2 regions of the Bartonella sp. W8151 genome follow, and region 1 is predicted to be linked to the other one. Evidence: predicted binding sites of a transcription regulator. Region 1 holds the regulator's gene; the other holds the start of a gene.

Region 1 (4,437 bases):
GGTTATCATTATGGACCAGATCAATATCGTGGGAGAGGGGATCGGTGTGTCTCAACCCCTTAACGATTTGGGGATGAAACCTTTTGAAGTTTCGAAAGATGCAACGCATTCGGATGGATCACCGAAAATTGTATTGCCGATAAGTGCTGAAACTTTCGGTTCTCTTAACCCTGATATCCTCGTGGTTATCATCAATTGGGGCGCCCCCGACAAAAGCGCTTCGGCAACACGAGAAGCTTTGAACAAGCTGGTGCCGGGGTGGGAAAATTACATGAAACCGGCCCGTGAAGGACGTGTCATTTATCTTGACGGTTCCAAGGTTTTTACACCCGGTTTTGTCAGTGCCCACTATACATTAAGCGAGGTAAGAAAGTGGGCCAAAACGCGATAAAATAATTTATTTCACCATGTAAAATAATTATTGACTCGAGATATAACATGAGTAATAAACTCATCTTTAATTTATTTCGCCAAAGAGGGTTTTATCCGATGTCAGTAATGTTATCGAAAACGAGGTTCCTTGTCTCGTCGGCTCATTGCCAGCTATTTTGCAGTTTTGTTTTTTTATCGTGCGCAATACCTTCTGCCTTTGCAGAGGAGGGTGAGAATACGAAAGAGACACAATCAACTGTATTGGAGAAAGTTGTCATCAGTGGCGAAAAATCCTTAAAATCACTGCAACACACGGCTAGTTCGGTGACTGCTATAAGTGGCGACCGTATTGAGGAAAGACCGGCGGTAACGACGTTGACCGATCTTTTGAAAGGTACGCCGAATGTTCTTTATACGAACGATAGTGATGCACCTATCATTCGCGGCGTGGATACCAAAGGGCCGCTGGTCAAAGGTAATGCTTATCTGGCTAATCCGATTCCGCGCGCGACCATCAGTGTCGATGGGCGTTATCTAAGTTCCGGAGAATTCGGGATAGGGGCCGCACCGATTTGGGATGTGGAGTCGGTCGAAGTTTTTCGCGGACCGCAAACAACAACACAGGGAGCAAACGCCATTGCCGGTGCAGTTGTTATCAAAACGAAAGATCCGACATTTACACCGGAAGCTGAAATACAATCACTTTATGGCACGAGAGCACAAAAACGCGGTTCTCTGATGGCTTCCGGCCCGATTACGCAGGAACTCGCAGGACGTGTTGCATTGGATTACAGTGGGCGCGACACGTTTATCAAATACACCAATCCGCAGTTTCTGGATTCGGATATGGATAACGATCCAAGAAATGTTAATGGTCGCGTAAAACTGCTATGGCAACCTTCTGAATTACCGGGTTTTGAAGGAAAACTTACCTAAACTTGCAACTGCTTACCAGCTTCCATTTATTCAAGCGCATTGGCTGGCATTCACTATTTCCTACCATACGCTATCTATTGCCGACAGCGTTTTACCTGATAACAAAGATGAAGACGACTTGACCCGTTATCGTTCAAGCTTGGGAATCCCGAACATCGACGATGAATATGCAGTCGGATTACATGCACTCATTATTGGCAGTCTTTCCATTCTCGACCGGATATCCGAAAAGAGCAGGTGACAGAGTTAAGATTGCGCTATCAGTTTTTGCAACTTGCCAAAGCAGATTAAGCCAAATTCATGTTTATTAAAGCTGCGGCAGATTGAGGTTGTGTGCCAAAAATAACGTATTCTAGTTCTGATTTTCAATTAATCATCAGACTTAAGGATAAGTTGAAAAATCGGTGCTTATGGCAGATACACAACAACCAGGCGGCGTTTCCCTACGACGCTTGCCATCAATATGTTTAACGAATCCGTTTTTGATAATTTTCAGGATGTGTTGCGGCTCTTAGAAAATTGTATTTTTCGTTAGGTACATTTGTGGCGAGTGGGTAAGCAGCACCTGTTGTTTATAACTCTGGCATGTCGATATCCATATAAGGAAGCGTATCATCGTTAATTGCATAAGATATATTATGGAACTTTTTATTATTATGGCGAGGTTGAGCAGGCGATTTATGCTCTCACACCAAAATCGCAGTATATTGGCCAATGCCGCAATGTTGTGTATTGGTTTTCAATCAAACTGAAAAGCTCGCACTTTTGATAATCTCATTTTTAAAATCTGGCCTAACCTGCGACCTGATTCAGCAATAGCTTTATTGCGCAATGAAAATTGATTTTGCGTCGCAGTTTTCTAAAGTCGCCTACAATAATAGTTCGGACTCGGCCTATATAACGTCGCTTCCGGTTGAAATTGAACCTGAATTGAATTGTTCATTGCATCTTCTGGTGGGCTTTGCGCAGAAAATCGAACAAAAGACAAACAGTCTTACCAATAAACGATAGTTTCTAGCGTTCTCAAAAAACCAAGGATTAAGGTTCGAAGAACGGTTTCAAGTTATATTCGTCTGTCAATTTTATTTGGATGGTGATTTACTGAACATAAGTATTCCGACGTTGAAGAAATTATGTTGATGTTTCATTTTTGTTTCAAAACTCTAATACAAAAAGCTCCTGTCTCGACGAAAAACTCCAAGCTCCAAAAAACAATTTAGCTTGTGGAACAATAACGGAACATATAGTGTACGTTCTGGTTTTGTTTTCATGTTGATTCGTATCACGGGAGAATTTTATGCTAACCCGCAAGCAGTATGAATTGCTTCTTTTCATTCACAACCGGCTTAAAGAAACCGGTATTCCGCCTTCTTACGACGAGATGAAAGAAGCACTCGATCTTGCGTCAAAGTCCGGCATCCACAGGCTGATAACGGCTCTGGAAGAACGTGGCTTTATTCGTCGGCTTCCTAATCGTGCGCGGGCATTAGAAGTGCTGAAGCTTCCAGAAACAATGAATCCTTCTGCGAACACGGTGCGGAAATTTTCTCCTAATGTTATTGAAGGTTCCAAGAGCAGACCGATAAAAAATGTCATTCCCGTTGACTTGTCTAGTGGTGAAGCCGGTCAGGCTGCAAATGTAAATGTTCCGGTTATGGGCAGGATTGCAGCAGGCGTTCCTATTTCAGCGATTCAGAACCAGACAACTATGTTGTCCCTACCCTCGGATATGGTCGGAAGTGGTGAACATTACGCACTTGAGGTCAAAGGCGATTCAATGATTAATGCCGGCATTTTTGACGGCGATACCGTCATCATCAAACGCGGTGATACAGCAAATCCCGGCGAAATTATCGTTGCACTTGTTGATGACGAGGAAGCAACGTTGAAACGTTATCGGCGCAAAGGCGCTTCTATTGCTCTCGAAGCCGCCAATCCGGCCTATGAAACAAGAATATTCGGCCCAAATCGGATAAAAATACAAGGAAAATTGGTCGGCTTGATCCGCCGCTATTAAATTTAGCTGGCGACTGTTTTTCCTGATTTAGGTGCATCTAGTGAACAGAGTTCCCGGAACTGCATCGGGATGCTCATGGCAATCTTTCGTTTCTAAAGCCAACTTGTTTTTCATTTATCCGGAATAAAACATAGATGTTTCAGGACTTTTATTATTAGATGATGAGAATAAAAGTGACATCAAAAATAATAATGATCGCGCCACTACAATGGTATGATTTTTTGCAAAACAGCCTTGTATTTTCATTAAAATAGATTAGGTCAACAGCCGAACGTTTTTTAAAAAATTGCATATCTGCAGGAAATAATATGTCAGCCCCTCGTGTTAGTTTCGTATCTTTAGGTTGCCCCAAGGCGCTCGTTGATTCTGAACGCATCATTACAAAATTACGTTCGGAAGGTTATGAAATCGCACCCAAGCACGATGGTGCCGATCTTGTTATCGTGAATACATGCGCTTTTATTGATTCCGCACGGGATGAATCGCTTGCCAATATCGGCGACGCGTTAAAGAAAAACGGCAAAGTCATTGTAACTGGTTGTCTTGGTGCAGAACCCGAAGTCGTAACAAAAACCTACCCCAACGTTTTGGCTGTAACGGGGCCACAGGCTTATGAAAACGTTATGGATGCTGTCCATAAAGTAGCGCCGCCGGTTCATGATCCCTTTGTTGATCTTGTTCCGCCACAAGGTATACGTTTGACGCCGCGGCATTATGCTTATTTGAAGATTTCAGAAGGCTGTTCAAACCACTGCAGTTTTTGCATCATCCCGCAATTGCGGGGAAATCTGGTCTCGCGTCCGGCTTCCGATGTCTTACGAGAAGCCGAAAGGTTGGTGAAAGCAGGGGTCAAAGAGCTTTTAGTAATATCTCAGGATACCAGTGCTTACGGGCTTGATCTCAAATATAGTGAAAGTCAATGGAAAGACCATTCGGTGCGTGCCCGCTTTTATGATCTGGCAAAAGAATTGGGCGATATGGGCGTATGGGTGCGCATGCATTACGTATATCCCTACCCTCATGTAGATGACGTAATCGAGCTGATGGCTGAAGGAAAAATTCTGCCCTATCTGGATATTCCATTTCAACATGCGTCTCCAACGGTACTCCGC
Region 2 (4,437 bases), on a different contig from region 1:
TAGAAGTATGGACATTATCAATTTGAGCGAAATTCCCGAACATTTTGCGGCAATTGAAAGTGAACCTGTGGCCCACCATCCTCGTCAATTCCGTGCTCTGCCGAAATCTCGCGATTTCCATTGAAATATTTTTTATGCATGGAGACTTCTAAGCTTTTCAGCTTTTTATTTTGCATGTCTCAAGCCGTTTGATGACAAGCTGAAAAATGTAGGAGCCCATGAAGGCTTCATCATTTGACCGGCGACTGTTCAGCACTTTTAAAACTTTTGTTTCAATCTTTTAGGGAAAATAAAAACCCGTCAAAAATGAATAAGACAATAAACGACTGATCAAGCAAAAAATGCGCCGGAAAGCCCGGGAGCGCACCTGTGTTCAGGTGATCTGAACGTCCATGAATCCATTTGCTCTTGTCATTTTAGTCAAATCGGAAATTTGCAAAATATTCGCGTTTTTAAAAAGTATTTGAATGCATTGATCGCCGGTTGCTGCTTAAAAATAAACAGCGGCAACAAAATCCGGAACCCTGATTTTCATATCATTCACCCGCAGGCAAAGGCTTCGATGCCGTTAAAACCGCATCATGTTCGATCAACCGGTTTTTGAAAAAAGCTTGAAGACCATTCGGAAGTTCATTTCGTTTCGACAAAAAGCTCCATATTTCATTTTCACAGTGTAATTCTGGATTATGTAACTATGAATTATGCGAGCCTGGTTGTGGAAATTTCGAACAGCGCAAAAAATGCGCATAGAACGTCATTTTCATGCTTCGAGCAACAGCATTCAAGTAACAGCTTTTAGCCGCTCATTGCCTAAACGATAGGAAATTGCTTCGGCAAGATGATGTTTCGTCAACTGTGGCGCACCATCAAGATCGGCAATTGTGCGTGCAACTTTCAGGACACGATGGTAAGCGCGTGCTGAAAGGCGCATTTTTTCACTTATTATTTGCAACAACGTTGTTGCCGCATCATCAAGAAGAGCAACCTTTTCGATCAGATTTGCAGGACAATCGCCATTGGTGCGGATTTGGGGCATTCCCAGTTCTGCATATCTTTTGCTTTGTATATCCCGTGCTTTTCTGACACGTTCGGCGACAACGCGGCTCGGTTCGGCTTCTGCCGGTTTGATAAGATCAAGTGCCGATAAGGCTGGCACATCAATTCGTAAATCTATGCGGTCAAGCAATGGGCCGGAAATACGTGCCTGATAATCAAGCTGACATTTCGGGCCTTTGGCGCAAACATGCCCCGGTTCGCCCGCCATACCACAACGACAAGGGTTCATGGCAGCAACAAGCTGGATGCGTGCCGGATAGCTGACATGCCGGTTGGCGCGCGCAACAACACATTCCCCGCTTTCAAGCGGTTGACGCAAGGAATCGAGAACTTGCGGCGAAAATTCCGGAAATTCATCAAGAAACAAAATGCCATTATGAGCAAGCGAAACTTCTCCCGGATGTGCCTTGATACCGCCACCGACCATGGCAGCCATAGATGCTGAATGGTGGGGCGCGCGGAAAGGTCGATGAATGGAAACAGAACCATTCGTTGTTTCACCGGCAATCGAAGCAATGAGCGAAACGTCGAGAAGTTCGCGTGCATCAAGAGGTGGCAATATGGATGGCAAACGTTCGGCCAGCATGGATTTTCCGGCTCCGGGCGGACCTACAAATAGAAGATTATGGCGTCCGGCTGCGGCAACCTCTAGCGCACGTTTGGCTGCACTTTGTCCCTTGATGTCGGCAAGGTCGGGCAGATTATCCTGAATAATATATTGGCGGGGTTGCGGAGACGATAAAAATTGGGAACCTTTGAAATGATTGACCAGTGCAAGCAAACTTGAAGGAGCCAAAATCTTTATGTCTGAACCTGCCCAAGCAGCTTCCGGTCCGCATTTTTCCGGACAAATCAGTCCTTTGCCGGAAGCAACAGCAGTCATAGCTGCGGGCAAGACGCCACTTACAGGTGCGATTGAACCATCAAGTGCCAATTCGCCGAGAACAACATATTCCTGTTCGACTTCTGTCGGAAGAAGCCCCATTGCGACCATGAGCCCGACAGCAATCGGCAAATCATAATGGGAACCTTCCTTGGGTAAATCAGCGGGAGCAAGATTGACGGTAATCCGTTTGACCGGCATGGATAATCCACAGGCATGAAGTGCTGCCTGCACACGTTCGCGGCTTTCGGCGACTGCCTTGTCGGCAAGGCCGACAATGGACATCCCCATTTTACCATTGGCAATCATAACCTGTACATCGACGGGTAAAGCCTCGATGCCGGAAAAGGCAACAGTCGTAATACGTGCAACCATTTGTCTTGTTCTCACCTGCGTTGTGTCAAAATGAAACAATCATTTTTTCGGGTGGAAATCAAGAACATTTCAAGAACATCCGCTAAAAATATGTATGTTGTTATGATATGACAAAAATTATCGCTTAACACTTCCTTGACGAAAATGAAGCAAAATCATGGTTGTCGGTGTATGAATAAGAAGTAGCCTATGCTAACGCATGGGGGAGCGAAGTTTTTAGAACAGTGCCTTTTGTTTAATCTGATGAGATAAACTGTGGGTTCGGCTTTCAAGGGCGCTATATTCGAATTGATTAAACGGGTAAATTCACGAGTCTGACGGTCAAGAGTTAAGTGTTTTGGTGATATCGGGTAAAAAATCGACGTTGAAAGCAGGAAGCGCTCTTGTCGCTATCATAGCCTGTTTTGCGTTCACTTTTTCTTATCCACAGGAAGCAAGTGCTTTTGATCTCTTTGGTATCCATTTATGGGGTAAAAAAGACCAGACTGATAAAAATGCCGATGTTATCGGTGTCCCCAAACATTATAAGGTCAAAGTTGTCGCCGCCGAGGGTGCTCCGCAAGCAGGCGTAAAAATTGTCAAAGCAGCTTCTTCGCTTGTTGAAGACGATGATAAGCCCGCCTCCGGCTCTGCGGGTCTTCTCGCCAAAGCGCGTGGTGATTACAGGAAAATTTTGGCCGCTCTTTATGCCGAAGGCTATTACGGCGGTACAATCAGTATTCAAGTCAATGGTGCGGAGGCAGCCAATATTCGACCCGATGCGGAATTGCCCGATCAATCCGATATTGTCATTACAATCGATACCGGTCCGCAATACCATTTCGGCGTTGCCAGTGTTCATGACCTGGCGCCAAAAACCGATGACAAGAAGGATAAGGTTCCTCTTCCGGCCGATTCTGGATATGCCGCCGGCGATGTTGCCAAATCAGGTTCTGTCTTCAAGGCAGAACAGCTTGCCATCGAGGGGTGGCGTCAACAAGGCTATGCCAAGGCAAGCGTAAAAAACCGTGAAGTTGTAGCCGATCACCAAACAAATACAATCGATTCCAATATCGAGGTTCAACCGGGTAAGAAAGCCAGTTATGGTCCGTTAACAGTTAAAAATGTCAGCGACAAGCCGCGCATGGATTCAGCCTATGTCGCATGGATGACTGGATTGAAAGAAGGGCAGGAATATGACCCCGACGATATTGCCAAAGCCAATAAAAGGTTGGCACGACTTGATGTATTTCGTGCTGCCAATGTGAGGGAAGCCGACAAGATCAAGGCGGACGGCAGTTTACCGCTTAATCTCACAGTTCAGGAACGGCCGCTCCATCGTTTTGGTGTTGGCGGTAGCTATTCGACACTTGATGGCGCGGGGCTTGAAGCTTACTTGATGCACCGCGACCTTTTCGGTCATGCGGAACGCTTGCGATTTGACGCAAAGATTACCGGTATTGGCGGCAGTCAGGATGACTCGTATAACCCGAAAAACTTTGGCTATCTTTTGGGAACCACTTTCACTCGCCCGGGTGTCATTACGCCCGACACCGATTTTGTTGCAAGTCTCAAAGGGCAACGTGAGGTTCTGGATAATTATACCACGACAGGCATTACCGGACAGCTGGGTTTAACACATATGTTTACCGATGAGCTCTCAGGGCGGATTTATTTCAATGCTGCCCAGACAAAGTCGGAAGATGATTATTTTGGCAACCGCGATTTTACGCCGGTCGGGTTTTTGGGTGGATTATTATATGATAGCCGCGACAATAAATCCGATCCGAAACACGGACTTTATGGTGAAGCTGTTCTGGAGCCAATTTACGAAATTCATTATGGAAACTTTATCGGCAAGATGACATTGGAAGGTCGTTCCTATTTTTCGCTTGATGCAAAAGATCGCTATGTCATTGCAACGCGGGCAAAGATCGGTTCGATTACCGGTCCGGAAGCGCGCGAAATCCCCTCCGATATGCTATTCTTTGCTGGTGGCGGTGGTTCGGTGCGTGGCTATGGCTATCGCAATATCGGTATCAGAACCGATACCGGTGATACAATTGGTGGTCGTTCGCTCGTCGAGGGTTCGGCAGAATTGCGCACAATGGTTACCGATACAATCGGTCTCGTCGGTTTTGTCG

Evidence for each region. The regulator LexA, encoded in region 1, represses DNA repair genes until DNA is damaged. The targets are predictions, from matches to a motif close to TGTTCNNNNTGTGTTCNG.
Region 2: the regulator LexA is predicted to act here: its motif matches at 2,375-2,392, upstream of H3V14_RS01920 (YifB family Mg chelatase-like AAA ATPase).

Annotation. Positions count from the first base shown of each region.
Region 1 covers NZ_JACFSO010000004.1:245,581-250,017, forward strand. Annotated here, with positions in the region: gene H3V14_RS09025 (ABC transporter substrate-binding protein) at 1-391, shown strand, start outside; gene H3V14_RS09030 (TonB-dependent receptor) at 499-1,308, shown strand; gene H3V14_RS09035 (hypothetical protein) at 1,289-1,549, shown strand; gene lexA (transcriptional repressor LexA) at 2,606-3,325, shown strand; gene rimO (30S ribosomal protein S12 methylthiotransferase RimO) at 3,634-4,437, shown strand, end outside.
Region 2 covers NZ_JACFSO010000001.1:411,773-416,209, forward strand. Annotated here, with positions in the region: gene H3V14_RS01915 (error-prone DNA polymerase) at 1-124, shown strand, start outside; gene H3V14_RS01920 (YifB family Mg chelatase-like AAA ATPase) at 782-2,314, opposite strand; gene H3V14_RS01925 (autotransporter assembly complex family protein) at 2,655-4,437, shown strand, end outside.